2 linked regions of the Variovorax paradoxus genome follow. The protein of the gene in region 1 interacts with the protein of each later gene in a pairwise test. Links are inferred from orthologs where the notes say so. Each region holds a gene or a part of one and is shown on either strand. Other genes may lie near its edges.

The links.
Region 2: the proteins of ligA (region 1) and leuS interact in binary tests that used the Escherichia coli proteins (3 or more experiments, as listed by UniProt). The link is inferred for Variovorax paradoxus from one-to-one orthologs.

The regions. Positions count from the first base shown.
Region 1 is NZ_CP046622.1:2,787,389-2,802,748, forward strand. The notes cover bases 1-2,885. They hold ligA (NAD-dependent DNA ligase LigA), read left to right. Parts: upstream 1-343; coding sequence 344-2,428; downstream 2,429-2,885. Other genes in these bases: GOQ09_RS12910 (cell division protein ZipA C-terminal FtsZ-binding domain-containing protein), read left to right, coding at 1-320; GOQ09_RS12920 (hypothetical protein), read left to right, coding at 2,538-2,885. In the rest of the region: more of GOQ09_RS12920, read left to right, coding at 2,886-2,981; def (peptide deformylase), read left to right, coding at 3,036-3,575; GOQ09_RS12930 (DoxX family protein), read right to left, coding at 3,611-4,006; GOQ09_RS12935 (amino acid ABC transporter substrate-binding protein), read left to right, coding at 4,181-5,215; GOQ09_RS12940 (amino acid ABC transporter permease), read left to right, coding at 5,212-6,210; GOQ09_RS12945 (amino acid ABC transporter permease), read left to right, coding at 6,207-7,265; pgm (phosphoglucomutase (alpha-D-glucose-1,6-bisphosphate-dependent)), read right to left, coding at 7,287-8,942; GOQ09_RS12955 ([protein-PII] uridylyltransferase), read right to left, coding at 9,027-11,633; map (type I methionyl aminopeptidase), read right to left, coding at 11,668-12,492; purL (phosphoribosylformylglycinamidine synthase), read left to right, coding at 12,647-15,360. UniProt on the Escherichia coli protein: DNA ligase that catalyzes the formation of phosphodiester linkages between 5'-phosphoryl and 3'-hydroxyl groups in double-stranded DNA using NAD as a coenzyme and as the energy source for the reaction.
Region 2 is NZ_CP046622.1:491,952-507,599, forward strand. The notes cover bases 5,946-9,118. They hold leuS (leucine--tRNA ligase), read left to right. Parts: upstream 5,946-6,287; coding sequence 6,288-8,918; downstream 8,919-9,118. Other genes in these bases: GOQ09_RS02325 (Bug family tripartite tricarboxylate transporter substrate binding protein), read right to left, coding at 5,946-6,171; lptE (LPS assembly lipoprotein LptE), read left to right, coding at 8,933-9,118. Also shown: GOQ09_RS02300 (alpha-amylase family glycosyl hydrolase), read right to left, coding at 1-1,350; GOQ09_RS02305 (flavin-containing monooxygenase), read left to right, coding at 1,492-2,967; GOQ09_RS02310 (CMD domain-containing protein), read left to right, coding at 3,010-3,534; GOQ09_RS02315 (peroxidase-related enzyme), read left to right, coding at 3,531-4,130; GOQ09_RS02320 (NAD/NADP octopine/nopaline dehydrogenase family protein), read right to left, coding at 4,125-5,204; more of GOQ09_RS02325, read right to left, coding at 5,197-5,945; more of lptE, read left to right, coding at 9,119-9,454; holA (DNA polymerase III subunit delta), read left to right, coding at 9,482-10,549; GOQ09_RS02345 (glutamate-5-semialdehyde dehydrogenase), read left to right, coding at 10,616-11,908; gshA (glutamate--cysteine ligase), read left to right, coding at 12,029-13,336; GOQ09_RS02355 (potassium transporter Kup), read left to right, coding at 13,511-15,382; GOQ09_RS02360 (polysaccharide deacetylase family protein), read right to left, coding at 15,407-15,648.

The sequences.
Region 1 (15,360 bases):
GGCTGCCGCCGATTCTCGGGCTGTCGTTCGACACCCAGGCCGCGCTGGCCGACGATCCAGCGCAGTCGGCCATTCGCGAACTGAGCCTGAGCCTGGACGTTCCGCAGGTCGACCGCGCCGAGCAGCCATTCCGCCGCATGCGCGAAGCCGCCGCCACACTGGCGCGCGAAATGGACGGCGTAGTGACCGACAGCGACGGGCAGTTGCTGCGCGAGGAAACCATGGACGTGATCGGCGCCGACCTCGAGCAGCTCTACGACACGCTCGAGTCGCGCGACCTCGCCGCCGGTTCGCCTTTGGCGCGACGCCTCTTCAGCTGATCCGATTTCTTCGGGAGACACCCATGACAACGCGCGACGAAGCGGCACGCGAAGCCGCCGCACTGAGCGAACAGCTCCACAAGCACGCCCACCTTTACTACGTGCTCGACGCGCCCGAACTGCCTGACGCCGAGTACGACAAGCTGTTCCAGCGGCTGCAAGCCATCGAAGCCGAATTTCCCGACCTGCGGACGCCCGATTCACCCACGCAGCGTGTCGGCGGCAAGGTGCTCGAAGGCTTCGTGAAGGTGCGCCACAAGGTGCCGATGCTGTCGATTCGCACCGAGACCGACATCTCGCCCGGCGGCGCCAGCGCTTTCGATGCGCGGGTGCGCAAGGAACTGGGACTGGCTGAAGACGGGCCTCAGGTCGAATACGTCTGCGAGCTCAAATTCGACGGCCTCGCCATGAACCTGCGCTACGAGAACGGCGTGCTGGTGCAGGCCGCAACGCGCGGAGACGGCGAGGTGGGCGAAGACGTCACGCAGAACATCCGCACGGTGCGCGATATTCCGCTGCGGCTCAACGGCAAGGCGCCGCCCGTGGTCGAGGTGCGCGGCGAGGTTTACATGAAGCGCGCCGACTTCGACGCGCTCAACGAACGCCAGCGCGAGAAGATCGCGGCCGGTCAAAAGAACGAGAAGGTGTTCGTCAATCCGCGCAACGCGGCGGCCGGTGCGGTGCGCCAGCTCGATCCGGCCATTGCCGCAGCGCGCCCGTTGAGCTTTTTTGCCTACGGCCTCGGCGAGGTCACGCCGGCCAACGAGGGTGGTCCGGATTTTCCGACGCAGTTCGACTGGCTGCAGCAGTTCGACGCATGGGGTTTCCCGGTGGCCAAGCAGACGGCGCGCGCGAGGGGCGCGATCGAATTGATCGCGTTCCACGAGAACATCGGCCGCCAGCGCGATGCCTTGCCCTACGACATCGACGGCGTGGTCTACAAGGTCGACAGCCTGGAGCTGCAGCGGCAGCTCGGCTTCGTTTCGCGCGAGCCGCGCTGGGCCGTGGCGCATAAATACCCGGCGCAGGAACAACTCACCGAGGTGCTCGGCATCGAGGTGCAGGTGGGCCGCACCGGCAAGCTCACGCCGGTGGCCAAGCTCGCACCCGTGTTCGTCGGCGGTGTGACCGTGACCAACGCCACGCTGCACAACGAGGACGAGGCACGCCGCAAGGACGTGCGCGTGGGCGACCAGGTCATCGTGCGACGCGCGGGCGACGTGATCCCCGAAGTGGTCGGCGTGGTCCCCGAGAGCCTGGCCAAGCCCGAGGGCGAGCGCGGCCCGCTGTTCACCATGCCGCGGCAGTGCCCGGTGTGCGGGTCGGAAGCGCTGCGCGAAGAGGGCGAGGTCGATTACCGCTGCACGGGCGGCCTGTTCTGCGGCGCCCAGCGCAAGGAAGCCATCCTGCACTTTGCGGCTCGGCGCGCGGTTGACATCGACGGGCTCGGCGACAAGCTGGTCGAGCAATTGGTCGACGCCAACCTGATCCGCACCTTGCCCGATCTATACAGGCTTGGCTTCACCACCTTGGCGGGCCTGGACCGCATGGCGGAGAAGTCGGCCAAGAACCTTGTCGACGCGCTCGAAGCATCGAAGAAGACCACGCTGCCGCGCTTCCTGTTCGGGCTGGGGATCCGGCATGTGGGCGAAAGCACCGCGAAGGACCTGGCCAAGCATTTCGGCAAGCTCGACGCGATCATGGACGCGACCGAAGAACAGTTGCTAGAGGTCAACGACGTGGGCCCGGTGGTGGCGCAAAGCCTGCGCACCTTCTTCGACCAACCGCATAACCGCGAAGTGGTCGAGCAACTGCGCGCCTGCGGCCTGACATGGGAAGAAGGCGAACCCGCCGCCCGCGCGCCCAAACCGCTGGCGGGACTGACCTTCGTCATCACCGGCACCCTTCCTACGCTCAGCAGGGACGAAGCAAAGGACAAACTGGAAGCAGCCGGCGCCAAGGTGGCTGGTTCCGTCAGCAAGAAGACCAACTACCTGGTTGCGGGCGAGGAGGCCGGCAGCAAGCTGGACAAGGCCCGCGAGCTCGGCGTGAACGTGATCGACGAGGCGGGTATGCTGGAGATACTCGCCAGCGGCGTGCCAGGCTGAAGGGATAGAGGCTCGGTGTCCTTACGGCTGGTTACGTGACTTCACACCAGCGCAGTCAACAGGGTCTACAAGCTGGCGTTGAAGACAAAAGGCTGACAAGGAGTCCCTTATGCAGAAAATTCGTGTTCTCGGTACCTGCGTCGCCATCGGTGGCATCGCGCTGCTCGGCGGCTGCGTTGCGGTGCCCGGCGATCCTTACTACGACGGGGGCTATTCGCAGCCGTATTACGACAATCCGGTAGTCGTTCAGCCGGCGCCTGTCTACATCGAGGGCGGCGCCTACTATGAAGGCCGCCGGCCTTACTACGGCGGGCGGCCCTATTACGGCAATCGTCCGTACTACGGACGGCCAGGTTATCCAGCTGTGCGGCCAGGATACCCGGGGGGACGCCCGGGCTGGAGCGGCGGCGGACGGCCGCCGGGTGGTGGTGCCATCGTGCCGCCGACGGGGAATACCGGCGTGTCGCCATTGCCGCAGTACCGCTCGCCACCGCCAAACGCCCGTCAACGGCTGTACACGTCGCCCGACTCCAAGACTCAAACGCCTCCCTGATCAGAGCGGGGGGCGGGTAACCAACCGCACAGTGCGCTGTCGCGATAATCCGCCATGGCCATTCGCGAAATCCTGAAAATGGGCGACCCCCGGCTGCTGCGCGTTGCGCAGCCGGTGGCCGCTTTCGACACCGACGAGCTGCACCTGCTGGTGCGCGATATGTTCGAGACCATGATTGCGGTCAACGGGGCCGGGTTGGCCGCACCGCAGATCGGCGTTGATCAGCAGCTCGTCATTTTCGGCACCGACGTCGTCAATCCGCGCTACCCCGATGCGCCGCCGGTGCCCCGCACGGTGCTGCTGAATCCCGTCATCACGCCGATCGGCGACGAGGAAGAAGAGGGCTGGGAAGGGTGCCTTTCGGTGCCGGGCCTTCGCGGCGTGGTGCCGCGCTTTTCGAGCATCCGCTATACCGGCTTCGATCCATATGGCGATCCGATCGACCGGACCGTGAGCGGTTTTCATGCGCGCGTGGTGCAGCATGAGGTCGATCACCTGCTTGGCAAGCTCTATCCGATGCGGGTGCGCGACTTTTCGCGTTTCGGCTACACCGACGTCTTGTTTCCTGGGCTCGACGCGAACGACGACGACTGAAAAAAAGCGGCCGGTTCGTCACCGGCCGCATGCGTTCAGTTGTACCTGCCGCCCAGGCCGAACCGGCCACCGCCGAAAAGCGCAACCGCGATTGCCGAGAACAGGAACATGCCCTGCAGTTCGAGCGCCCAGCCGCCTTGGCCATTGAGGGCGCCCAGGTCCTTCTGGTGCACCAGCCAGATCGCCACCACCATGTTGATTGCAACGATCAGCGCTGCCGGGCGGGTGAAAAGCCCAACGATCAGCAGCACGGGCGCAAGAATCTCACCGACGTAGACCAGGTACGCCATGGCCGCCGGCAACCCGTGCGAGGCCAGCATGCCGCCGATGCCGTCGACTCCCTTGCCGACTTTCGCAATGCCGTGCAGCAGGATAAGGATGCCGAGTGCGACGCGCAGAACGAGCTTGCCGGTGTCATCGGATTTGGTCATGAGCAGATTCCTGGTGAAAGTGATTAAAGGGCCATATGTTAGTGAATGTGCCGCGGGCACGAAAAGCCCGGACCGGCGCGCGATGCGGCATATGCATTCAACCGTCCGTTCTTTGGCAGAGTGGTGCGCGGCCCCGTACACTGCCTTTTGCTTGTTGTTGAGGAGAACACACCAATGAAGAGTCGATTCCGTCCCGTGCTGGCCGTTGCCGCATCCGCTTTTGCTTTTGCTGCCGCGGCGCCGGCCTTCGCCGGCAAAACGCTTGATGCGGTCAAGCAGCGCGGCACCGTGAAATGCGGCGTGACCAACGGCGTGGCCGGCTTTTCCGCGCCCGACACGCAGGGCAACTGGTCGGGCCTGGACGTCGATACCTGCCGCGCCATTGCCGCCGCCGTGCTGGGCGACGCCAAGAAGGTCGACTTCGTGCCGCTCAATTCGCAGCAGCGCTTTTCGGCCCTGCAGGCCGGTGAAATCGACATTCTTGCGCGCAACACCACGTGGACGCTGACGCGCGATGCTTCGCTGGGCTTCAACTTCACCACCATCACCTACTACGACGGCCAGGGCTTCCTGGTGCCGAAGAAACTCAAGCTGACCAGCGCCAAACAGCTCAAGAACGCGACCATCTGCACGCAGTCGGGCACCACCAACGAGAAGAACGTGTCCGACTACTTCCGCGCCCAGAACATTCCGGTCAAGACGGTGGTGTTCGAAAGCTTTGAGGCTTCGTTCAAGGCATTCTTCTCGGGCCGCTGCCAGGCTTTCACCACCGACGCTTCGGCGCTCGCGGGCCTGCGCAACAAGGAGGCGCCCAACCCCGACGACTACGTCATCCTGCCCGAACTCATCTCCAAGGAACCGCTCGCGCCGCTGGTGCGGCGCGGCGACGACGAATGGTTTGCCATTGCCAAGTGGGTGCCCAATGCGCTCATCGAGGCAGAGGAGTTCGGCGTTACGCAGGCCAATGCAGACGATCTCAAGGCCAACAGCAAAGACCCGGCGCAGCAGCGCCTGGTCGGCACCGGCGAAGACCTGGGCAAGCTGCTGGGCCTCGACAAGGACTGGTCGTTCCGCGCCATCAAGGCCGTGGGTAACTACGGTGAAATGTTCGAGCGCAACGTCGGGCCTAAATCGGTGCTCAAGCTGCCGCGCGGATCGAACAACCTCTGGAGCAAGGGCGGCCTGATCTACGCACCACCGGTTCGATGAGCCGGCAAGCCTCGCGCCGCGGCGCCTGGCTGGCCTGGATCGTCCAGGCGCTGCTGGTGCTGGCCGTGCTGGCCGGCGCCGTCTGGGTGATGAATCACGCGCTCGAGGTGCTGCGCTCGCGCGGGGTCCGGTCGGGGTTCGACTTTCTCACCGAGCCGGCGGGCTTTTCCATCAGCGAAGGCTGGCTCGACTTCGATGCCAGCCAGCCGTTCTGGCGCGCCTTCCTGGCAGGATTGATCAACACCGTGCGGGCGGCGGTGCCCGCGGCCGTCTTCGCAATCGTGCTCGGCACCTTGATTGGCATCGGCCGGCTCGCGCCGCACGTGCTCTTGCGCGGCATTTGCACAGCGTATGTCGAAGTGCTGCGCAACGTGCCCCTGCTGGTGCAGCTGCTGATGCTGGCCTTTGCCATGGCCAACCTTTTGCCGGACCCGACCGAGCCCGTGCGCTTGCTGCCGGGCGTGTGGCTCAGCAACGGCGGCTTGAGCGTGCCCTGGCCCGCATCGGGCGACGGCGGCTGGTGGCCGACGCACTTCGAATGGCCCGAGAAGGGCGACTTCGGCGTGAGCGGCGGCGCGGCGTTGAGCCCGGAGTACGTGACCATCGTCGCGGGGCTGTCGTTTTACTCGGCGGCTTTCGTGGCGGAGATCGTGCGCGCCGGCATCCTGTCGGTATCGCAGGGGCAGGTGCTGGCCGGGCAGGCGCTGGGCCTCACGCCAGGGCAGCAATTGCGCATCGTGATCCTGCCGCAGGCGCTGCGCGTGATCGTGCCTTCGCTCACCAACCAACTGCTCAGCCTCACCAAGAACTCGTCGCTGGCCGTGGCCGTGGGCTATCCGGAACTGGTGTCGGTGGCCAACACCACCATTGGCTCGAACGGGCGGGCTTTCGAGTGCATCGCGATCATCATGGCGGTGTACCTTCTGCTGTCGCTGCTGATCTCGTTCGGCATGAACCGCTACAACGCACGCGTTGCGCTCAGGGGCTGGCAATGAAAAATGCCGCCCAAGGCCCCATCGCGTGGCGCAGCGAGCTCTGGGGTTCGCCGCTGCGGGCATTGGCCACGGTGCTGCTGCTCGCACTGCTTGCATGGGGCGGCTTTCATGCTCTCGAATGGGGCGTGCTGAATGCAGTGTTCCGGCCCGACGCCGAAGCCTGCCGCGCGATGCAGCACGGCGCTTGCTGGGGTGTGGTGGCTGAAAAGTGGCGCCCAATGCTGTTCGGCCGATTTCCGTATGAAGAGCAATGGCGACCGGCGATCGCGGTGGTCGTGTTGTCGGCCGTCACGGTGCTCAGCGCCTGGCCGCGCAGCTGGCGCTGGTGGCTGGTGCCGCTCTGGATCGTGGCACTGCTGCTCTTTGTGCTGCTGATGCTCGGTGGCGTGGCCGGCCTGGTCCATGTGCCGACCAGCCGCTGGGGCGGCTTGCCGCTCACCATCGGCCTTGCGGTGGTTGGCCTGGCGCTGGCCTTTCCGCTGGCACTGCTGCTTGCATTGGGCCGCCGTTCGGGCTGGCCCGTAGTTCGCACCCTGAGCGCGAGCTACATCGAGCTGGTTCGCGGCGTGCCGCTCATTTCGGTGCTGTTCATGGCCTCTTTCCTGCTGCCGTTGCTGTGGCCCGCGGGCTGGCAGCCCGATGTGCTGGTGCGCGTGCTGGCGGGCCTGACGCTCTTCGTGGCAGCCTACCTGGCCGAGATCATCCGCGGCGGCCTGCAGGCCGTGCCGCGCGGGCAGACCGAAGTCGCGATGGCGCTCGGCTTCGGGCGCTGGCCGGTGCAGCGCGACATCGTGCTGCCGCAAGCGCTGCGGCTCGTGGTGCCCGCGCTGACCAACAGCGTGGTCGGCACGCTGAAAGACACGTCTCTGGTCACCGTGGTGGGGCTGTTCGAGCTGACCGGCGCATTGGGCTTGGCCCTCGGCGGCGATCCGACCTGGCGGCCGTTCTACCTCGAGGGGTACCTCTTCATTGCGGCGGTGTACTGGGTGCTGTGCTTCGGCCTCTCGCGCTACAGCGTGTGGCTGGAGCGGCGGCTGGGAGAGGGCACGCGCTGAACCGGCGGTGCCCCGGTTTCATCAGCCCGCCGACAGCGCCTTGTCCACCAGCTGCTGCGCTTCCTCGAGGATGCGCCCGAGGTGCTCGGCACCGAGAAAGCTCTCGCCGTAGATCTTGTAGATGTTCTCGGTGCCCGAGGGCCGAGCGGCGAACCAGCCGTTTTCCGTGACCACCTTCACGCCGCCGATGGCCGCTCCGTTGCCGGGCGCATGGCTCAACACGTTCTGGATTTTTTCGCCCGCGAGTTCGGTCGACAGCACCTGCTGCGGCGACAGGTTCGAAAGCTTCTTCTTCTGCTCGACAGTGGCCGCCGCATCCACGCGGTTGGACACGGGCTTGCCCAGCGTCTCTGCCAGTTCGGCAAAGCGCTCGCCGGGGTCGCGCCCCGTGCGGGCGGCAATCTCCGCCGACAGCAGAGCCGGGACGATCCCGTCCTTGTCGGTGGTCCATACAGAGCCGTCGCGCCGCAGGAAGGTTGCGCCCGCGCTTTCTTCGCCGCCGAAGCCCAAGGACGAATCCACCAGCCCGTCGACGAACCACTTGAAGCCCACCGGCACCTCGTACAGCTTGCGCCCCAGGTTGGCGGCCACGCGGTCGATCATCTGGCTACTGACCACCGTCTTGCCAACGGCTGCATGCGGGGCCCATTGCGGGCGGTGCGTGAAGAGGTAGTCGACCATCACGGCCAGGTAGTTGTTCGGCGGCAGCAGCCCCGCGCTGCGCGTGACGACGCCGTGCCGGTCGTGGTCGGTATCGCACGCAAAGGCAATGCCGAAGCGGTCCTTGAGGCCGATGAGCTGGTGCATCGCATCGGGCGACGAGGGGTCCATGCGGATGCGGCCGTCCCAGTCGAGCGACATGAAGCGGAAGGTCGGATCGACCTCCTGGCTCAGCACGTTGAGCCGGTCAAGCTTGTAGCGCGCGGCAATGGCGGGCCAGTAGCGCACGCCGGCGCCGCCCAGCGGATCGACGCCCAGGTCGATCGGCACGCCGCGAATCGCGTCCATGTCGAGCACCTGCGCCAGGTCTTCCACATAGGTGTTCAGGTAGTCGTGGCGGTGCGTGGTCGAGGCGCGCAGCGCCTGTGCAAGCGGCAGTCGCTTCACGCCCTGGAGACCGGCGGCAAGATAGCCATTGGCCGCGGCCTCGACGGCTGAGGTGATGTCGGTGCCCGCCGGGCCGCCGTTGGGCGGGTTGTATTTGAAGCCGCCGCTTTCGGGCGGGTTGTGCGAAGGCGTGATCACGATGCCGTCGGCAAGCCCCGTCGTGCGGCCGCGGTTGTAGACGAGGATGGCATGCGAGACGGCGGGCGTCGGCGTGTATTCGTCGTCCTTCGACAGCATCAGCTCCACGCCGTTGGCCGCCAGCACTTCTACCGCGCTGTTGAATGCGGGCGTGGAGAGCGCATGCGTGTCGATGCCCAGGAACAGCGGGCCGTCGATGCCTTTTTGCTTGCGGTAGTCGGCAATCGCCTGGCTGATGGCCAGCACATGCCACTCGTTGAAAGCGTCGTCGAAGGAAGAGCCGCGGTGCCCCGACGTTCCAAAGGCGACGCGCTGGGCTGGCACGGAAGGATCGGGCCGGCCCGTGTAGTAGGCCGAGATGAGGCGCGGGATGTTGACGAGCAGGTCCAGCGGTGCGGGCTGGCCCGCGAGAGGGTTGGTCTTTTGGCTCATGTCGAGTGTTGCCGTTCGAGTTGAATCAAGTCGGCAACATCATGCCGCAGGATGCGCCTGCGAACGAAACAAGCGGAAAGCGCCTCAGGAGGCCAGGGCCTCCATCAGCTCCGTCTCGATGGCCAGTTGCGTCTTCTGTCCCTGCAGCTCGGGGCCGCTGATGAGGAACGTGTCTTCCACGCGCTCGCCGAGCGTGGTGACCTTGGCGAGTTGCAGATTGAGGTGATGCCGTGCAAGCACCCGCGCCACCGAATACAGCAGCCCCGCGCGGTCGCTGGCAGAGATGTTGAGCAGCCAGCGCTGCGCCTTGTCGTCGGGCAGCAGGCTGATGCGCGGCTTGATGGGGAAGCTGCGCACCCGGCGCGACACCCTGCCCACGCTGGGCGAGGGCAGGGGACCGGCCTCGGTGAGCGTTTGGGCAAGGCCCAGCTCGACCATGCTGATGAGGTCGCGGTAATGGTCGGGCAGGAAAGTAGTTACAACCTGGAAGGTATCGAGGCCGTAGCCGTTGCTGGTGGTGTGTACTTTCGCGTCAAGAATGCTGAACGACGACTGGTCGAAATAGCCGCAGATGCGCGCGAACAGGTCAGGCTGGTCGGGCGTGTACACCACCACCTGCAGCCCTTCGCCCACTGGCGAAAGGCGCGCGCGCACGATGGGCGGCGCCTTGGGATCGACCGGCACGTTGGGCGGCGGCACGAAGCGCGAAAGCTGCTTGGCATGCCAGGCGATTTCGCTGGCCTCGTGGCGCATGAAGTAGCCGACGTCGAGCGTGTCCCACAGCGCCTTGTGCGCTTCGAAGCGCTGTGCATGCAACGCAAGCTGCACCAGCGCCTCGCGCTTGCGCGACTCCACTTCTGCGTCCGGGTCGGGCATGCGGCCGCCCAGCGCGCGCAGGGTGTAGCGGTAAAGGTCTTCGAGCAGTTTGCCCTTCCATGCATTCCACACGCGCGGCGACGTGCCGCGAATATCGGCAATGGTGAGCAGATAAAGGGCTGTGAGATAGCGCTCGTTGCCCACGCGCTTGGCAAAGGCGCCGATCACTTCCGGGTCGCTCAGGTCCTGCTTTTGCGCGACCTGGCTCATCACCAGGTGTTCGGCCACCAGGAATTCGATGAGCTTGGCGTCTTCGCGCGCAATGCCGTGCTGCTTGCAGAAGCGCTGCACGTCGCGCGCGCCGAGCGTGGAATGGTCGCCGCCGCGGCCCTTGGCAATGTCGTGGAACAGCGCGGCCACGTAAAGAATCCACGGCTTGTCCCAGCCGGCCGCAAGCTGCGAGCAGAACGGGTATTCGTGCGCGTGCTCGGCAATGAAGAAGCGCCGCACGTTGCGCAGCACCATCAAGATGTGCTGGTCCACCGTGTACACGTGGAACAGGTCGTGCTGCATCTGCCCCACGATGCTGCGGAACACCCGCAGGTAGCGCCCCAGCACCGAGGTCTGGTTCATCAGCCTGAACGCATGCGTGATGCCGTACGGCTGCAGCAGGATGCGCATGAACGTCTCGTGATTGGCCGGGTCGTTCCGGAACTTGCTGTCCATGACATGCCGCGCGTTGTAGAGCGCGCGCAGCGTGCGCGCCGACAGGCCCTTCACGCCGATGGTCTTCTGGTAGAGCAGGAAGGTCTCGAGAATGGCGCGCGGTTCGCGCTCGTACAGGTCCTCGCTTGCAATCTCGATCAGGCCGGCGCGTTCGTAGAAGCGCTCGTTGATCGACGTGTGCTGTTCGTCGCTGGGCTGCAGCCGCTCCGAAATGTTGAGCAGCAAAATCTGGTTGAGCTGAGTGACCGCCTTGGCCGCCCAGTAGTAGCGCCGCATCAGCGCTTCGCTCGACTTGCGCTGCGATTCACTCTCGTAGCCAAAGCTCGCGGCCACGGCGGTTTGCAGGTCGAACACCAGCCGGTCTTCGCGGCGGTTGGCAATCACGTGCAGCCGCGCGCGAATCAGCGAGAGCAGCGCCTCGTTGCGCTTGATCTGCTGCGCCTCGAACGGCGTTGCAAGCCCGTTCTTTGCCAGGTCGTCCCAGCGGCTGCCGTAGCCGGCGGCCTTGGTCATCCAGAGAATGGTTTGCAGATCGCGCAGGCCGCCCGGCGATTCCTTGCAGTTGGGTTCGAGCGCGTACGGCGTGTTGTCGAACTTCTGGTGGCGGTGCCGCATTTCTTGCGACTTGGCCACGAAGAAGGCCTGCGGATCGATGGCGCGGGTGAAGCGGCGGCGAAAGCCGACAAAGAGCTTCTTGTTGCCCGCGATCAGCCGTGCCTCGAGCAGCGAGGTCTGCACGGTGACGTCTTTTTCTGCCTCGGCCAGGCATTCCTCGACCGTGCGCACGCTTGAGCCGATCTCCAGCCCCGCGTCCCAGCAATGCCCGATGAAGGCCTCGATGCGCGCCGGATCGATGCCGCTCGCGTGGCCTTCGGGTGGCAGCAGCAACAGCACGTCGACGTCGGAATACGGAAACAGCTCGCCGCGGCCAAAGCCGCCCACGGCCGCCAGCGCAAGCGAATCGCCAAAGTCGGCCTCGCGCCAAAGCGCGCACAAGGTCTGGTCGGCCAGCGCCGACAGCTGCCTCAGCACCGTATGCACGCTGCGCGTGGGTGCGCGCGCGAAACGCAAGGTTTCGAAGAGCGCGAGTTTCTTTGCGCGATAGGCTTCGCGCAGCGTTGCCACGTCGATCTTGGCTGGTTCGATCACGGCTTTGTCCGGGGCCGTGCGCCGCTCGCGCGGCTCACGTTTTCGTGGAAGTGACGAAGGAGGGCAGGGGCGGGCTGCCTTCGGACAGCGTGAGCACCTCGTAGCCCGTTTCGGTGACCAGCACCGTGTGCTCCCATTGCGCCGAGAGCGAATGGTCGCGCGTGACGATGGTCCAGCCGTCGTATTGGCCGCCCTTGAAGTCTTCCTTCACGTCGCGCTTGCCGGCATTGATCATCGGTTCGATGGTGAAGATCATGCCGGGCTTGAGTTCTTCGAGCGTGCCGGGGCGGCCGTAGTGCAGCACCTGCGGTTCTTCGTGGAATCGCTGGCCCACGCCGTGGCCGCAGAACTCGCGCACGACGGAAAAACCGTGGCCTTCGGCAAACTTCTGGATCGCATGGCCGATGTCGCCCAGGTGGGCGCCCGGGCGCACCTGCAGAATGCCATGCCACATGGCTTCGAAGGTGATGCTGCACAGCCGCTTGGCCGCGATGGAAGCGTCGCCGATGATGTACATGCGGCTGTTGTCGCCGAACCAGCCGTCCTTCACCACCGTGACGTCGACGTTCATGATGTCGCCCTTCTTCAAGGGCTTGTCATTCGGAATGCCGTGGCAAACCACGTGGTTGACCGAGGTGCAGAGAGACTTCGGAAAGGGCACGCTGCTGGCGCCCATGTAGCCCACCGTGGCCGAGGTGGTGCCCTGCTTGACCATGTATTCGGCGGCGAGCCGGTCGATTTCGTTCGTGGTGATGCCCGGCTTGATGAACGGCGTGAGGTAGTCCAGCACCTCGGAGGCCAGGCGGCAGGCGACGCGCATGGCTGCGATGCCCGCTGCGTCTTTGTAGGTAATGCTCATCCCGGAATTATCCCATTCAGCAAGCTAAAATTCCGGGTTAACGCGGATGACCCCAGTCAGCGGTCTTCCGCCTCGATTCTTTGATTCCCAACGCGGCCCCAAGGCCCCATCGACCGTGACGCAGCCCGCATCCCAAGCCCTTCCTGTCGTAACCATGTTCGAGGGCGGCAGCGCACTCAGCGATTTCCGCGCGCGGCAGCTGCTGCCCAAGCTGCAGGCCATCGAGCCGCGCATCGAGGGCATTTCGGCCCGCTTCGTGCACCTGGTGGTCACCGACGCGGCGCTGAGTGATGCCGAGCACGACCGCTTTGCCGCGCTGCTGACTTACGGCGAGCCCTTCGAGGCACCGGCCAAGGCCGCCACGTCGGTGGTCGTCACGCCCCGCCTGGGCACCGTGTCGCCCTGGGCCTCCAAGGCCACCGACATCGCCCACAACTGCGGCCTTGCGCTGCGCCGGGTCGAGCGCGTCACCCAGTACCACCTGAAGCTCAAGGCCCCGCTGATCGGCAAGGCGCCCGTGCTGGAAGGCGACACGCTCGCCGCCGTGGCAGGCCCGCTGCATGACCGCATGACCGAGTCGGTGCTTGCCACCGTCGAGCAGGCCGCAAGCCTGTTCAGCGAACTGCCGGCCCAGCCGATGGCGCTGGTCGACGTGCAGGGCGGCGGCCGTGCCGCGCTGGTGGCGGCCAATACGGGTTTTGGCCTGGCGCTGGCCGAGGACGAAATCGACTACCTGGTCGATGCCTTCACGCGGCTCGGGCGCAACCCGAGCGACGTCGAGCTGATGATGTTCGCGCAGGCCAACAGCGAGCACTGCCGCCACAAGATCTTCAATGCCCAGTTCACCATCGACGGCAAGGCGCAGCCCCAAAGCCTGTTCTCGATGATTCGCCACACCGAAAAGCAGAACCCGCAGCACACGGTGATTGCCTATGCGGACAACGCTTCGGTGATGGAGGGCACGACCGTCGAGCGCTTCATCCCCGCTTCCGGTTCGCAGGGCTATCAAAAAGATAGCGCACTGAGCCACGTGCTGATGAAGGTTGAGACGCACAACCATCCGACCGCCATCTCGCCATTCCCCGGCGCCTCTACCGGTGCTGGCGGCGAAATCCGCGACGAAGGTGCTACCGGCCGCGGCTCCAAGCCCAAGGCCGGCCTGACCGGCTTCACCGTATCGAAGCTCTGGCCGGAAGAAGGCCACTACGGCAAGCCAGAGCACATTGCCAGCCCGCTGCAGATCATGACCGAAGGCCCGCTGGGCGGCGCCGCGTTCAACAACGAATTCGGCCGGCCCAACCTGCTGGGCTACTTTCGCGAATACGAGCAAACGGTGGCGAGCGACATCGACACGGTACAGCGCGGCTATCACAAGCCCATCATGATCGCGGGCGGCCTTGGCAGCATCGACGCAACGCAAACCAAGAAGATTCAGTTCCCGGCGGGTTCGCTGCTCATCCAGCTTGGCGGCCCCGGCATGCGCATCGGCATGGGCGGCAGCGCCGCGAGTTCGATGGCCACCGGCGCCAACGCCGCCGAGCTCGACTTCGACTCGGTGCAGCGCGGCAACCCCGAAATCGAACGCCGTGCGCAAGAGGTCATCAACCATTGCTGGCAGCAGGGCGCAGCCAACCCGATCCTTGCGATCCACGACGTGGGCGCGGGCGGCCTGAGCAACGCCTTTCCTGAGCTGACCAACGACGCTGGCCGCGGCGCGCGCTTCGACCTGCGCGCGGTGCCGCTCGAAGAATCGGGCATGGCGCCCAAGGAAATCTGGTGCAACGAAAGCCAGGAGCGTTATGTACTGGCCATCGCGCCGGAATCGCTCGAGCAGTTCAAGGCTTTCTGCGAGCGCGAGCGGTGCCCGTTCTCGGTGGTGGGCGTCGCGACCGAAGAACGCCAGCTGCTGGTGGCCGACCAAGGCGCCGCAGTGCAGCCCGTCGACATGCCGATGGACGTGCTGCTCGGCAAGCCGCCCAAGATGCATCGCGACGTGAAGACCGTCGCGCGCAGCTTCAAGCCGCTTGACCTCACCGGCGTCGACCTGCAGAAGGCGGCCATCGACGTGCTCTCGCACCCGACCGTTGCCTCCAAGCGCTTCCTGATCACCATCGGCGACCGCACCGTGGGCGGCCTGAGCCACCGCGACCAGATGGTCGGCCCATGGCAGGTGCCGGTGGCCGATTGCGCCGTCACGCTGGCGGACTACAAGGGGTTTGCGGGCGAAGCCATGAGCATGGGCGAACGCACGCCGCTGGCCGCACTCGACGCGCCGGCCTCGGGCCGCATGGCGGTGGCAGAAGCCATTACCAACCTGCTGGCCGCGCCCATCGAGCTTTCGCGCGTCAAGCTCTCGGCCAACTGGATGGCTGCGTGCGGCGAGCCCGGCGAAGACGCCGCGCTGTACGAAACGGTCAAGGCCGTGGGCCTGGAGCTGTGCCCGGCGCTGGGTGTGTCCATTCCCGTCGGCAAGGATTCGCTGTCGATGCGCACGCAATGGAAAGACGACGGCGCAGCCAAGAAGGTCACGTCGCCCGTGAGCCTGATCGTGACCGCCTTCGCAACGCTCGCCGACGTGCGCGGCACGCTCACGCCGCAGCTCGATGCGCAAGAGGCCGACACCACGCTCGTGCTCGTCGACCTGGGCCAGGGTAAGCACCGCATGGCCGGCAGCATCCTGGCGCAAACGCTCGGCCAGAGCGGCGACACGGTGCCCGATCTCGACGATCCGGCCCAGCTCGTGGCGCTGGTGAATGCCGTGAACGCACTGCGCGCCGACGGCAAGATCCTGGCGATGCACGACCGCAGCGACGGCGGCCTGTTCGCCACCGCCTGCGAAATGGCCTTTGCAGGCCATGTGGGCGTGGC
Region 2 (15,648 bases), 2.3 Mb from region 1 along the record:
GGGGTCGGTCGATTGGCGGTCTACGGCCAGCGGCAGGTGGCGCCCATGGACCGGCAGCCACGGCCCGCCGGTGGTGAACCCGGCATGAAGCTCGTCGGCCTTCCATGGCATGGGCGTGCGGCAGCCGTCGCGGCCCTTGAACTCGGGCCAGAACGCGCGGCCGTACGGGTCTTGCAGCAGTTCGAACGGCACCTCGGCCTCGGGCAGGCCGAGTTCCTCGCCCTGGTAGATGCTGGCGCTGCCGCGCAGCGTGAGCAGCAGCGTGAGCCAGAGCCGGTCGCGCCGCGTGTCTTCGGGTTTGCCGTTGCTCCAGCGCGTGGCGACGCGGGGCACGTCGTGATTGGAGACGGCCCAGCAGCCCCAGCCGCCCGTGGGTGCGAGCGCCTGGTCCAGCGTTTCGACCTGGTGGCGCAGGTGCTGCACGCTGTGCTCGGCCGTCAGCAGGCTGAAGCTGTAGGCCAGGTGCAGGCGCCGGCCCAGCTCGGTGTATTGCGCCATCACGGGCGGTGCGTTCTCGTCGCCCACTTCGCCGAGCGCGACGGCGCCGTAGTCATCGAGCAGCTTGCGCAGGTTTTCGAGGAAGAGCAGGTTCTCCATCTGGCTCTTGTCGTAAAGGTGCTGCTGCATCGCATAGGGGTTGTCGGCCCGCACGGTGCTCACCTCGTCCAGCGCGGCCGTGCTGGCCGGCGGGTTGTCGCGCAGTTGCGCGTCATGAAACTGGTGGTTGCAGGCATCGAAGCGGAAGCCGTCCACGCCGCGTTCGCACCAGAAGCGCACTTCGCCGAGCAAGGCCTCCTGCACCTCGGCGCAATGAAAGTTCAGGTCGGGCTGCTCCTTCAGGAAGCTGTGCAGGTAGTACTGCCGGCGGCGCGAGTCCCATTGCCAAGCCGAACCGCCGAACACCGAGAGCCAGTTGGTCGGCGGCGTGCCGTCGGGCCGTGGGTCGGCCCACACGTACCAGTCGGCCTTGGGGTTGTCGCGGCTCGAGCGGCTTTCGGCAAACCAGGCGTGCTGGTCGGAGGTATGCGAAAGCACCTGGTCGATGATGATCTTCAGGCCCAGCGAATGCGCGCGGGCCAGCATCTCGTCGAAATCGGCGAGCGTGCCGAAGATCGGGTCGACGTCGCGGTAGTCGGACACGTCGTAGCCGAAGTCCTTCATCGGCGAGCGGAAGAAGGGCGACACCCAGATCGCATCGACCCCCAGGGCCGCGACGTGCTCGAGCCTGGAGGTGATGCCAGGCAGGTCGCCAATGCCATCGCCGTTGCTGTCCATGAAGCTGCGCGGGTAGATCTGGTAGATCACCGCGCCGCGCCACCATTCGCTGTTGCTGCTGTGATTGCTGAGCATGCTGCCCCTGTGGTCTGAAAATCATTGTGGCATGCGAGATCCGGGCCCGGTCCATGCATGGGTCTCTCCGGTCGCGCCTGAAAAGCTTTCTACACTGGGCAGGGGTTTCATGTGAACCCCGCTCCCGTTCCCGCTCGCAAGATGACAACCGACTCCGTTCCCCTCGTACTTTCTTCTTCGCCGGAAGGGCTTGCCGCGCTCGAGCGGCGGCTCGCCAAGGACCTCGAGTGCCTGGGCTGGCCCGCACGCTCATGGATGCCCGTTCGCGAGCACGCGGGCGAGCCGGTGCTTGACGTGGTCGTCATCGGCGGAGGGCAGGCCGGGCTGGCCGCCGCCGCAGCCCTTGCGCAGCAGGGCATCCGGGCCGTGGTGTTCGACCGAGCGCCCGCAGGCAACGAAGGCCCGTGGGCCACCACCGCGCGCATGGAAACCCTGCGTTCGCCGAAGGAGCTGACCGGCCCTGCGCTCGGCCTGCCCGCGCTGACCTTCCGCGCGTGGTTCGAGGCGCAGTTCGGCGCCGAAGCCTGGGCTGCGCTGGACAAGATCCCGCGCCTCCAGTGGATGGATTACCTGGTCTGGTACCGGCGGGTGATGAGCGTCGATGTGCGCAACGAAACCGCAGTCACCGGGATCAAGCCGCTGCCCGATGCGCCGCTGGTGCGGCTGGAACTGCGCACGCCCGCTGGGGCGCAGCGCGTGCTGGCGCGCCGCGTGGTGCTTGCCACGGGGCGCGACGGGCTTGGCGGCCCGGCCGTTCCCGCTTTTGTCGACGCACTGCCGCGCTCGCAATGGGCGCATTCGTCCGACGCCATGGACTACGGCAAGCTTGCGGGCCTGCGCGTGGGCGTGATCGGCGCGGGCTCATCGGCCATGGACAGCGCGGCCACTGCGCTGGAATGCGGCGCGCACAGCGTCGAGCTGCTGATCCGACGGCCCGACCTGCCGCGCGTCAACAAGGGCAAGGGCGCCGGCGTGCCGGGCCTGACGCAGGGCCACTACGACCTGCCCGATGAGCTCAAGTGGCGCATTCGCCACTACATCAACGTCGCCAACGTGCCGCCGCCGCACGGCAGCACGCTGCGCGTGTCGCGGTTTCCGAATGCGTTCTTCAACTTCGGTTGCCCGGTTCTTTCGATCGAGCCGCAGGGCACGGCCATGCGGGTGGCCACGCCCAAGGGCGATTTCGTGTTCGACTTTCTCATCGTCTCGACCGGCTTCAAGGTCGATTGGAGCAACCGGCCGGAGTTCGACGCCATCGCGCCGCATGTGCGCACGTGGGGGGACCGCTTCGTGCCCGAGCCCGGCAACGAAGACCAGGAGCTGGCGGATTCGCCCGATCTCGGCCCGGTGTTCGAATTCCTGGAGCGCACGGCGGGGGAATGCCCAGGTCTCGACCGCATCCATTGCTTCTGCTACCCGGCGGCCTTGTCGCACGGCACGGTGTCGGGCGACATACCCGCAATCAGCGACGGCGCCAGGCGGCTTGCGAGCGGCATGGCCAGCCTGTTCTACCGCGAAGATTTCGAGCACCACTTTGCCAACATCGAGGCCTACAGCGAGCCCGAACTGTTCGGCGACGAGTGGGTGCCCGCGCCGCCGCCGGCCGAACGCGGCTGAACCTGCAGACCCATTGAACCGGATCGAATTGAACTGAAACGCATGACGACAACTTCCTACGACGCATCCACACCGCTCGACGTGGTCGACGCTTCGGTGCCGCTGGCACCAACCCAGCCCACCCGCATGCTGCGGCTGCAGCGCGACAAGGTCGTGGCGGCCACGCAGGGCAGCTACGACGCCATGTTCTCGCCCACGGTCGAGGGCCTTTCGGTGGCCGAGCGCCTGCTGGTGGCACTGCACGCCTGCAGCGTCTCCAAGGCTGCGACGCTTGCCGCTCACTACCGCGAGCGCTTGCTGGCCGAAGGTGTGGACCGCGAACTGGTTGCTGCCGTGGGAAGCGGCGCGCCGGCGGCGGATACACGCCTGCGCACGGTGCTGGCGTTCACCGCCAGCCTGATCGAGCGGCCCATCGAAGGCGACAAGGCCTCGGTCGAGGCGCTGGCGCAGGCGGGCCTTTCAACGCCCGCGATCGTCGCGCTGGGCCAGCTGATCGCCTTCTTGTCTTACCAGATACGCATGGTCGCGGGCCTGCAGGCCTTGGCGGCTGCGGAGGTGTCGCAATGACCACGCCGATTCGCATCAAGGGCTTCACCAATGAGGTGCTGAGCTGGAAGCCCTGGCTCGATCCGGTCGATGTTGCCGCCGCCACGCCGGCCCAACTGGCCGCGCTCGACGAAATGAGCCCGCAGGCGCGCACCTCGCCGTACTTCCTGGTGCTGGCGCATCAGCCCGAGATGCTGCTGCAACGCTCCATTGCCTTCAACGCGATCATGTTTGCGCCGGGCGGCATGCCGCGTGCCGAGCGCGAGCTGGGCGCCACGGTGGAATCGCGCGTCAACGGCTGCGTGTATTGCGCCTCGGTGCATGCGCAGCGCTTCGAACAGCTTGCCAAGCGCAATGACGTGATCTCGCAGGTGTTCGAGGAGCCGGCTTCGGCGGGCACCACGGCGCGCGAAAAAGCCATCGTCGAATTTTCGATACGACTCGGCGCCGAGCCCGACAAGGTGTCGGCGGATGACGTGCGGGCGCTGAAAGAGGTGGGACTGACCGAACTCGAGATCCTGGACCTGATCCACTCGGTGGCGCTGTTTGCCTGGGCCAACCGGCTGATGCTCAACCTGGGCGAGCCGGTCTTTCCCGAGGCAACGGCAACTTCATAGGCGGGCGAGCAGCCCGGCCACCGTTTCGCCGGGCAGGTTGAGCGGCGCCAGCAGGTCGTTCTGTTGCCGGAAGTCGGTGCCGCTCACCAGCGAGGCTGCGTCGACGATGGTGCGGGTTGCGGGCGTGGGCACGCCGGCAATCTGCCCCAGCGCCTCGATAAAGGCCAGGCCGTAGGGCATGTCTTCGGTCACGAAGCGAGTGTCGGTGCGCACGGGGCCGGGCGGGCCGCCGCGCTTGGCATGCAGTTCGGCCGCAATGTCTTCGAGCAGCGCCGATTCCGTGCCGAAAGAGCGCGCGAAGTGTTCCTCGATGGGGCCGAGCTCGATGCCGAAGGCCTGCGCGACGGCCCGCCGCTCCATGTCCAGCGCCTCGATTGCCCGAGCCACGCCGGGCGTCATGCAGTGGTACTGCGGCCAGTTTTCGGCGCGCTCGATGCGGCTCCAGTTGAAGACGGCCAGCGGGCCGTGGGACTGTGGATTGACGTTGGCGAGTGCGCTGGCGAGCGTGTTTTGCTGCGGAAAGAAGCCGTTACCGAACAGGGCAGTGCAAAGCGCGATGGCCTCCTCAAGTTTCGCGCCCGGCAGGGCGGACACGCCGACCGCCTTGCGCCGCGTCATCACCTTGACCTGCGTGCCGGACTCGCGGCGTGCGGTCAGCACCGTCGTGCCGAAGCTTGCGACCGTGATCCGCCGGCCCGCGCGATGGGCGCTTTCGTAGAGATACAGCGAAGACAGCGAGGCCATCGAGCTGACGATCACCGTCTGCCCGTTGCGCAGGAAGGGCAGCAGCGCATCCATCACGCGCTTGTGGCCGTTGACCGGCAATGCGATCAGCAGCACGTCCGATCCAAGGCAAAGCCGGGCTGCATCGTCCGCCACATCGACCGTGACGCTGCATGGCAGCACACCGCTGGCTTCGAGCGGCTGCATGCGCAACGCCTCGGCGCCTTGACCGCCGGGCGACCATAGCGTGACGCCATGGTCCATTTGCCGCAGCCAGGCCGCACTGGCCAGCGCGATGGCCCCGGCGCCCGCGATTCCGACGCGGTACAGCTTGACCGCAGGCTCAGTCAACCTTGATCCCGCCCTGCTTGATCACCTTCGCCCAGCGCTGGCTGTCTTCCGAAATGACCTTGCCCAGCGCCGCGCCGCCGCCGCAGGTGTTCACGGCGCCAAGCTGTGCGAAACGCTGTTTCGTTTCGGGCAGGTTGCACACTTCGACCAGCGCCGCAGAGAGCTTGTCGAGGCTGGCCGCGGGCATGCGCGCGGGCGCCATCACGCCGACCCAGACCGGCACGTCCATGCCGGCAAGGCCGGCTGCCTCGGCCACCGTCGGCGGCGTGCCGAGGCTGGGCAGCGCCGCGCGCGAGAAGGTGCCGAGCACGCGGGCCTTGCCCGTCGCGACCATCGGTTCGATGGAGGCGGCGCTGGTCACGATCAGCGCCACTTGGCCGCCCAGCAGGTCGGTGAGCGCCGGCGCCGCGCCGCGGTACGGCACATGCAGCAGGTTCACGCCGCCCGCCTGCGCGAGCAGGGCGCCCGTGAGGTGCGACACCGTGCCGTTGCCTGTCGATGCGTAGGTGACCTGGCCGGGCTTGGCCTTGGCATCGCGCAGCACGTCGGCCACGGTCTTGTAGGGGCTTTCGGTGCGCACGGCCAACGTCATGGGCGTGTCGCCGACCAGGGCCACGGGCACGAGGTCGTGCACCGGGTCGTAGGCCAGCCTGGCCTGCAGGTGGGGCGCGATGGTGATGGCGCCGCCGGTCGCCAGCAGCACGGTGGCGCCGTCGGTCGCCTTGGCCACCGCATCGGCCGCCAGGATGCCGCCCGCGCCCGCCTTGTTGTCGACGATGACGCTGCCGCCCAGCTTTTCGGTGAGCTTGGCGCCCAGGTAGCGGGCAATCACGTCCTGCGCGCCGCCCGGGGCGAAGGGCACGACGATGCGCAGCGGCTTGTCGCTCGCCGGCTGCGCCCACAGCGGCGTGGCAGTGGCAAGGCAGGCCGCAAGCCCCAGTGCCAGGTGTTTCCAAAGCAGTTTCATGGCTTTTTCCGATCTGCGTCAGGTGGCAGGAAGTGCGCGAAGACTGGGAGCGAGTCTAGTCGGCGCGATAATCCGCCTTCCCCGGCCGCTCCGAGCCGGGCTCCTGCCGTACCGTCATGAACCCCAGCTATAAACCCAGCGACGTCGAGTCCGCTGCCCAGGCGCAATGGAGCGCCGCCGATGCCTACCGCGTCACAGAGGACGCGAGCCGCAAAAAGTACTACGCCTGCTCGATGCTGCCGTACCCCAGCGGCAAGCTGCACATGGGCCATGTGCGCAACTACACCATCAACGACATGCTCACGCGCTATCTGCGCATGAGCGGCTACAACGTGCTCATGCCCATGGGCTGGGACGCCTTCGGCCTGCCGGCCGAAAACGCGGCGCTGAAAAACGGCGTGCCGCCGGCCAAGTGGACGTACGAGAACATCGACTACATGCGCGGCCAGCTCCAGGCCATGGGCCTGGCCATCGACTGGAGCCGCGAGATCGCCACCTGCGACCCGAGCTACTACAAGTGGAACCAGTGGCTGTTCCTGAAGATGCTCGAAAAGGGCATTGCGTACCGCAAGACCCAGGTCGTCAACTGGGACCCGGTCGACCAGACCGTGCTGGCCAACGAGCAGGTGATCGACGGCAAGGGCTGGCGCACCGGCGCCACGGTCGAGCGCCGCGAGATTCCGGGCTACTACCTGAAGATCAGCGACTACGCCGAAGAACTGCTCGAGCACACCCAGCACAAGCTGCCGGGCTGGCCCGAGCGCGTCAAGCTGATGCAGGAGAACTGGATCGGCAAGAGCGAGGGCGTGCGCTTCGCCTTCACGCACGACATCAAGGACGCGAGCGGCCAGCTGATCCAGGACGGCCGCATGTACGTGTTCACCACGCGCGCCGACACCATCATGGGCGTGACCTTCTGCGCCGTGGCGCCCGAGCATCCACTGGCTGCGCACGCCGCCACGCTCGACCCCAAGGTCGCGGCCTTCATCGAGGAATGCAAGGCCGGCGGCACTACCGAGGCCGAGCTCGCCACCCAGGAGAAGAAGGGGGTGCCCACGGGCCTGACCGTGACGCACCCGATCACCGACGAACAGGTGCCGGTGTGGGTGGGCAACTACGTGCTCATCAACTACGGCGACGGCGCCGTGATGGGCGTGCCCGCGCACGACGAGCGCGACTTCGCCTTTGCCAACAAGTACGGCATCGAGATCATCCAGGTGGTGCTGGTCGACGACGAGCCCCACTTCGACTATCACAAGTGGCAGGACTGGTACGGCGACAAGCAACGCGGCGTGACCATCAACTCCGACAACTTCAGCGGGATGAGCCACAAGGAGGCCGTGGCCGCCGTGGCGCATGCGCTGGGCCAGAAGGGCCTTGGCGAAATGCAGACCACCTGGCGCCTGCGCGACTGGGGCGTGAGCCGCCAGCGCTACTGGGGCACGCCGATCCCGATCATCCATTGCGACGAGCACGGCGCGGTGGCGGTCCCCGAGAAGGACCTGCCCGTGGTGCTGCCGACCGACTGCGTGCCCGACGGCTCGGGCAACCCGCTGGCCAAGCACGAAGGCTTTCATGCCGGCGTGGTCTGTCCCGTGTGCGGCAAGGCCGCGCGGCGCGAGACCGACACGATGGACACCTTCGTCGACAGCTCGTGGTACTTCATGCGCTACTGCGACCCGAAGAACGACGAGGCGATGGTGGCCGGGGGCGCCGACTACTGGATGCCGATGGACCAGTACATCGGCGGCATCGAGCACGCGATTCTTCACCTGCTGTATGCGCGCTTCTGGACCAAGGTGATGCGCGACCTGGGCCTTGTGAAGGTCGACGAGCCCTTCAGCAAGCTGCTCACGCAGGGCATGGTGCTGAACCACATCTACTACCACCGCGACGAAAAAGGCGGCAAGAACTACCATCCGCCGCTGGAAGTGACGCCCGTGCTCGACGCGCAGGGCCGCATCGTCGGCGGCACCACCGGCGACGGCACCAAGGTCGAGTACGGCGGTGTCGGCAAGATGGGCAAGAGCGAGCGCAACGGCGTCGACCCGCAGGACCTGATCGAGAAGTACGGCGCCGACACCGCGCGCCTGTACACCATGTTCACCGCGCCGCCGGAAGCCACGCTCGAGTGGAACGACGCGGCCGTCGAAGGCAGCTACCGGTTCCTGCGCCGGGTGTGGAACTTCGGCGTGGCGCAGGCGGACGTGCAACCGGCAGCCATCGGCGGCCAGTCTTTCGGCAAGAACGCCCAGGCGCTGCGCCGCGAGGTGCACACGGTGCTGCGCCAAGTCGACTACGACTACCAGCGCATGCAATACAACACGGTGGTGTCAGGTGCGATGAAGCTGCTCAACGCGCTCGAAGGCTTCAAGCCCGATGGCAGCCCTGCCGATGCGGCCGCGCTGCGCGAAGGCTTCGGCATCCTGCTGCGTTGCCTGTATCCCGCCACGCCGCACATCGCCTTCCAACTCTGGCAGCAGCTCGGCTACGACAAGGAACTGGGCGGCCTGCTGGACGCACCCTGGCCCGTGGTGGACGTGAGTGCGCTCGAGCAGGACGAGCTCGAGCTCATGCTCCAGGTCAACGGCAAGCTGCGCGGCGCGCTGCGCGTGCCGGCCGGCGCTTCCAAGGCCGAGATCGAGCAGCTCGCGCTTTCCTGCGACGACTTCGTCAAGTTCGCGGAAGGCGCACCGGCCAAGCGCGTCATCGTGGTGCCCGGCCGCCTGGTCAACGTGGTCATTTGAGTAACGACACAAGCATGAACAATCGAATTGCCTCGCTGCCGCGCCGCGGCTTTCTACTGGGCCTGTCCGCCGCGGGCGCGAGCCTTGCGCTGGCCGGCTGCGGGTTCGAGCTGCGCAAGGCGCCCGTGTTCGCGTTCAAGACGCTGGCCGTGTCGGGCAATTCGGAGCTCATCAACCGGCTGCGCCGCGAAATGCGCGCTGCCGGCACCGTGACGCTGGTGCCGCCTACCGAGGCGCAGACCGCCGATGCGATCCTCGAGATTCTTGGCGAGAACCGCGACCGCATCGTGATATCGACCAACTCGGCGGGCGCGCTTCGCGAGCTGCAACTGCAGCTGCGCGTGCGCTTCTCGCTGCGCACGCCGGGCGGCAAGACATTGCTGCCGCCGACCGAGGTGTCGCAGACGCGCGACCTGAGCTTCAACGAAACCAACGCGCTCGCGAAAGACGGCGAGGCCGAACTGCTGTACCGCGACATGCAGGCCGACATCGCGCAGCAGTTGATGCGGCGCTTGGCGGCCGTCAAGGAACTCTAGGCGCAAGCCTGCGCCTGCCGCGATCCGATGCAACTTGCCAGCGCCCAGCTCGGGCCCCACCTGCAAAAGGGGCTGAAGTCCCTCTACACGATCCACGGCGACGAGCCGTTGCTCGCGCAAGAGGCCGCGGATGCCATTCGCGCTGCGGCGCGCACGCAGGGCTACACCGAGCGCAGCTCGTACACCGTGGCCGGCGCGCACTTCGACTGGAGCGCGGTGCTTGCGGCGGGCGGTTCGCTCTCGCTCTTCGCGGACAAGCAGATCGTCGAGATCCGCATTCCCTCGGGCAAGCCCGGCAAGGACGGCAGCACGGCGCTGCAGCAGCTGGCCGAAGCGGCGCAGGGCAACGACAGCACGCTGACGCTGGTGATGCTGCCGCGGCTGGACAAGGCCACGCGCACGGGCGCCTGGTTTTCGGCGCTCGAGAACAACGGCGTGAGCATCCAGGTCGATCCCATCGAGCGCGCCGCGCTGCCGCAGTGGATCGCACAGCGCCTGGGCGTGCAGGGCCAGCGCGTGATGCCGGGCGACGAAGGCCAGCGCACGCTGCAGTTCTTTGCCGACCGCGTCGAGGGCAACCTGCTCGCGGCGCACCAGGAAATCCAGAAGCTCGCCTTGCTGCATCCGGCGGGCGAACTGAGCTGGGAGCAGGTCGAGGCCGCGGTCAACAACGTGGCGCGCTACGACGTGTTCAAGCTGTCGGAGGCCGTCCTGGCCGGCAATCCGCAGCGCGTGGCGCGCATGCTCGACGGGCTGCAGGCCGAGGGCGAGGCCGAGGTGCTGGTGCACTACACGATTGCCGAGGACATCCGTGCGCTCAAGCGCGTGAAGGACGCCATGGCCTCGGGCCGGCCGCTGCCCATGGCGCTGCGCGAAAACCGCATCTGGGGCCCGCGCGAGCGCGCCTTCGAGCGCGTGCTGCCAAGGCTCGACGACCGCATGCTGGCCCGGCTGCTGCGCGCCGCGCATGTGGTGGACGGCATCTGCAAGGGCCTCAAGCAGCCCGATTGGCCCGCCAGCGGCTGGCAGGCGCTGCAGCGTCTGGCCCTGATGCTGTGCCGCGCCTGCAGCAGCGGCCCAGCTCCCGCTCGCTGAGGGAGATGGGACAACACCCAAGGGATGCAAAGCCCGGGGTTGATCCAAATGCAGGAAAATGCCGACATGAACGCGTTCAACGTCAGCGAGCACATGCAGGCCCTTGGCCTGCAAGCCAAATCCGCCGCATTCCTCATGGCCCGTGCGGATGCAGCTACCAAAAACAGAGCATTGAAGGCCCTGGCCAAGCGCCTGCGCGAAGCCGGCCCCGGCCTTTCCGAGGCCAACCAGAAGGACCTGGAGCGCGCCACGGCCGCGGGCCTGTCGGCCCCGATGGTCGACCGACTCAAACTCACGCCCAAGGTCATCGAGACCGTGGCGCAGGGCTGCGAGCAGCTCGCGGGCATGGCGGACGTGATCGGCGAGATCATCGGCATGAAGCAGCAGCCCAGCGGCATTCGCGTGGGCCAGATGCGCGTGCCCATTGGCGTGTTCGGCATGATCTACGAGAGCCGCCCCAACGTGACCATCGAAGCCGCGAGCCTGGCCATCAAGAGCGGCAACGCGGCGATCTTGCGTGGCGGCTCGGAGGCCATCGAATCGAACAAGGCGCTGGCGCTGCTGGTGTCCGAGGCGCTGGCCGAGGCCGGCCTGCCGGTCGAGGCGGTGCAATTGGTGCAGACCACCGACCGCGAGGCCGTGGGCCAGCTCATCGCCATGCCCGAGTTCGTGGACGTGATCATTCCACGCGGCGGCAAGGGCCTGATCGAGCGCATCAGCCGCGATGCCAAGGTGCCGGTCATCAAGCACCTGGACGGCAACTGCCACGTCTACGTGGACGACACGGCAGAGTTTGAAATGGCGCTGCGCATCGTCGACAACGCCAAGACCCAGAAATACAGCCCCTGCAACGCGGCCGAGGGCCTGCTGGTGTCGGCGGCGGTGGCCGAAGACTTCCTGCCCCGCATTGGGGCCATCTTTGCGGCCAAGGGCGTGGAAATGCGCTGCGACCCGGTCGCGGCCCGCATCCTGCGCGCGGACGATGCCGTCGGTTCAAGCGGAAAAATCGTCGATGCGGTCGAGTCCGACTGGTCCGAGGAATACCTTGCCGCGGTGATCAGCATCAAGGTGGTCGAGGGCGTCGATGAGGCCATTGCGCACATCAACCGCTACTCGAGCCATCACACCGACGCCATCGTCACGCGCGACCACGTTCATGCGCAGCGTTTTCTGCGCGAGGTCGATTCGGCGAGCGTCATGGTCAATGCGAGCACACGCTTCGCAGACGGTTTCGAGTTTGGCCTGGGGGCCGAGATCGGCATCAGCACCGACAAATTCCATGCGCGCGGGCCGGTCGGCATCGAAGGGCTGACCTCGCTCAAGTATGTGGTGCTTGGGCAGGGCGAAGTCCGGAGTTGATGCACCGAAGGCGGGCGGATTGAACCAAGACTGCCATACGTAGTCTTGTCATTGGGGCGGCCACCCCCAAATCCTACAATTCCGCTCTACCTTCAAGTACAAAACCAACAAGGCCGCCGCATGGTTCCGCATCTCGTCACCGCCCTGACCGGCCCGATCAACGAACTGGAGCAGCGGGTACTCGACTCGACGCCCGCCATTGAGCGCTGGTTCCGGCTCGAATGGATGGAGCACACGCCGCCGTTCTACAGCGCCGTCGACATCCGCAACGCCGGCTTCAAGCTTGCGCCGGTCGACACCAATCTTTTCCCGGGCGGCTGGAACAATCTCACCAAGGAGATGCTGCCGCTGGCGGTGCAGGCCGCGCAGGCCGCCATCGAGAAGATCTGTCCGGAGGCGCGCAACCTGCTCGTCATTCCCGAGAACCACTCGAAGAACACCTTCTATCTCGCCAACATTGCGCAACTGGTGCGCATCTTCCACATGGCGGGACTCAACGTGCGGGTGGGGTCGATCGATCCGGCAATCAAGTCGCCCAAGAAAATCGAACTGCCCAACGGCGAAACCGTGTGCCTGGAGCCTGTGGTGCGCAGCAAGCGGCGCCTGGGGCTCAAGAACTTCGACCCCTGCACCATCCTGCTCAACAACGAGCTTTCGGCCGGCACGCCGGGCATCCTGGAAGACCTGCACGAGCAGTACCTGCTGCCGCCGCTGCACGCCGGCTGGTCGGTGCGGCGCAAGAGCAATCACCTGCACAGCTACGAAGAGCTTTCCAAGCGATTCGGCAAGCTGCTGGGCATCGACCCCTGGCTCATCAATCCCATCTATGCGCGCACTGAAGGCGTCGACTTTGCCGAAGGCCGCGGCATCGACGTGCTGACCAGCCATGTGGACGCGGTGCTGACCAAGGTGCGCCGCAAGTACAAGGAATATGGCATCAACGAGAAGCCCTTCGTGATCGTCAAGGGCCATACCGGCAGCGACGGCCCGGGCGTGATCACGGTGCACGACGCCAAAGAGGTCGAAGGCCTGGTCGGAAAGCCCCGCGCCGCAGCAAGCACCAAGGCCGCCGCGGCCAGGGAACTGCGCGGCCCCGGCGAAGTGATCGTCCAGGAAGGCGTGCTGACCAACGAGCGGGTGCACAACGGCGTGGCCGAACCGGTGGTCTACATGATGGACCGCTATGTAGTGGGCGGCTTCTACCGCGTGCACGCGGAGCGCGCCCCGGACGAGAACCTCAAGTCGCCGGGCGCGAGCTTCGTGCCGCTGGCTTTCTCCGAAAGCGCGCATCTGCCGCAGCCCGGCGCCAAGCCCGGCGCGAGCGCGCCCAACCGCTTCTACATGTATGGCGTGGTGGGCCGCCTGGCCATGGTGGCGGCCAGCTACGAGATGGAAGCCACCGATCCGGACGCCGAAATCTACGAATGATTTTGCCGAGCGGGTTGCGGCGGGTGCGGTCGGCGGCAAAATAGCGGCCCCACAGCAAAGGAAAGAAAAGGGCGGAGGGTGCGCGCAGCGGCTGGAAACTCCACCGCGGCAGCAGTCCGGTGCGCGTAACGCCTGGTTACGCGCTTGCAATTCGCTCTTTTTCCCATCGACTTCGTGTCACCTCCCAAATCTTCTTCCGCCGCCGCCTTGATCATCGGCACCATCGGTGTCGTCTATGGCGACATCGGCACCAGCGTGCTGTATGCAGTCAAGGAAGTGTTCGGCCACGGCCACCTGCCTTTCACTGTCGAGAACGTCTACGGCATCCTGTCGATGTTCTTCTGGACGCTCACCGTCATCGTGTCGATCAAGTACGTGGTGCTGGTGCTGCGGGCCGACAACGAAGGCGAGGGCGGCCTGGTTGCCATGCTGGCGCTGGCCTCGCGCGCGGTGGCCGACAAGCCCAGGCTGCGCAACGTGCTGCTGCTGGTGGGCATCTTCGGCACCTCGCTCTTCTATGGCGACGGCGTCATCACGCCCGCCATTTCGGTGCTTTCCGCGGTGGAGGGCCTCGAAGTGGTGTCGCCCCACTTCAAGCACTATGTGCTGCCGATCACGTTGGTGGTGCTGTTCTGCCTCTTCGTGGTGCAAAAGCGCGGTACCGCGGGCATCGGCAAGTTCTTCGGCCCGATCACGCTGGCGTGGTTCCTGGCCATTGCAGTGCTCGGCGTGTCGCAGATCGTTCACCACCCCGAAATCCTCAAGGCGCTGAACCCCTGGTTCGCGCTGAAGTTCATGTGGGACAACCCCGGCACCAGCTTCATTCTGCTGGGCGCCACCGTGCTGTGCGTGACCGGCGCCGAGGCGCTCTATGCCGACCTGGGCCACTTCGGCAAGCGGCCGATCCGCGTGGCATGGTTCACGGTCGTGATGCCGGCGCTCACGCTCAACTACTTCGGGCAGGGCGCATTGCTGCTCGAGAACCCCGATGCGGTGAAGAACCCGTTCTTCATGATGGCGCCTGAATGGGCGCTCATTCCGCTGGTGCTGCTGGCCACGGCGGCCACCGTCATCGCGTCGCAGGCGCTCATTACCGGCGCCTTCAGCGTCACGCGCCAGGTCATCCAGCTGGGCTACCTGCCGCGCCTGAACATCGAGCACACGAGCGTGCGCACGGCCGGGCAGATCTACATTCCGCTGGTCAACTGGGGCCTGTTCGTGGCCATCGTGCTGGCCGTGGTCATGTTCCGCTCGTCGAGCAGCCTGGCCGCCGCCTACGGCATTGCGGTCACCACCGACATGCTCATCACCACGGTGCTGACCTTCTTCGTGATCCGCTATGCGTGGAAGCTGCCGCTGGCGCTGTGCATCGCGTCCACGGCGGTCTTCTTCGTGGTCGACTTCCTGTTCTTCGCGTCCAACCTGCTCAAGCTGTTCGAAGGCGGCTGGTTCCCGCTGGTGATCGGCGGCTTCGTGTTCACCTTGATGATCACCTGGAAGGAAGGCCGCCGCCTCATGGGCGAGGTGCAGCGCGCCGATGCGATCGAGCTCAAGGCCTTTCTCGACTCCGTGTTCGAAAGCCCGCCCGCGCGCGTGGAAGGCACGGCGGTGTTTCTGACCGCCGAGCCCGGCGTGGTGCCCAATGCGCTGCTGCACAACCTGAAGCACAACAAGGTGCTGCACGAGCAGAACATGTTCGTCACCGTGCGCAACCACGAGGTGCCCTGGATCCCGATGGACAAGCGCATCGAGATCGAGGCGCTCGGCCACCATTGCTGGCAGATCATCGTGCACTACGGCTTCAAGAACGACGTCGACCTGCCGCGCGCTCTGGACCACGCGCGCTTGCGCGGCTGCCAGCTCGAGCCCATGGCGACGAGCTACTTCCTCTCGCGCGACGTCGTCATTCCCACGCTCGGCAGCGGCATGGCGCCGTGGCGTGAAAAGCTGTTCGCGCAGATGCACCACAACGCAAGCGGCGCGGCCGCATTCCTGGGGCTGCCGAACAACGCGGTGGTGGAACTGGGCTCGAAGATCGAGATCTGACGGGCCGCGCGCGCGGCGCCGGGCTCAAGCGAAGTCCGCCGGCCGCTCCGCCGCGAGCTGCGTCATGTGCGCCGCAATCGCGCCCGGCGTGGTGACCCATATCTCGCCGCGGTCGCGCGCACGCGCCAGGTGCGCCAGCGCCGTTCGCAGGTGCCTCAGCCGATACGGCTGGCCCACGATGTAAGGGTGGAGCGCCAGCCCCATCACCAGCGGTTGCGCGCGCGACTGCTCGAGCATCTCGTCGAAGTTGTCGACGATCATCGCGC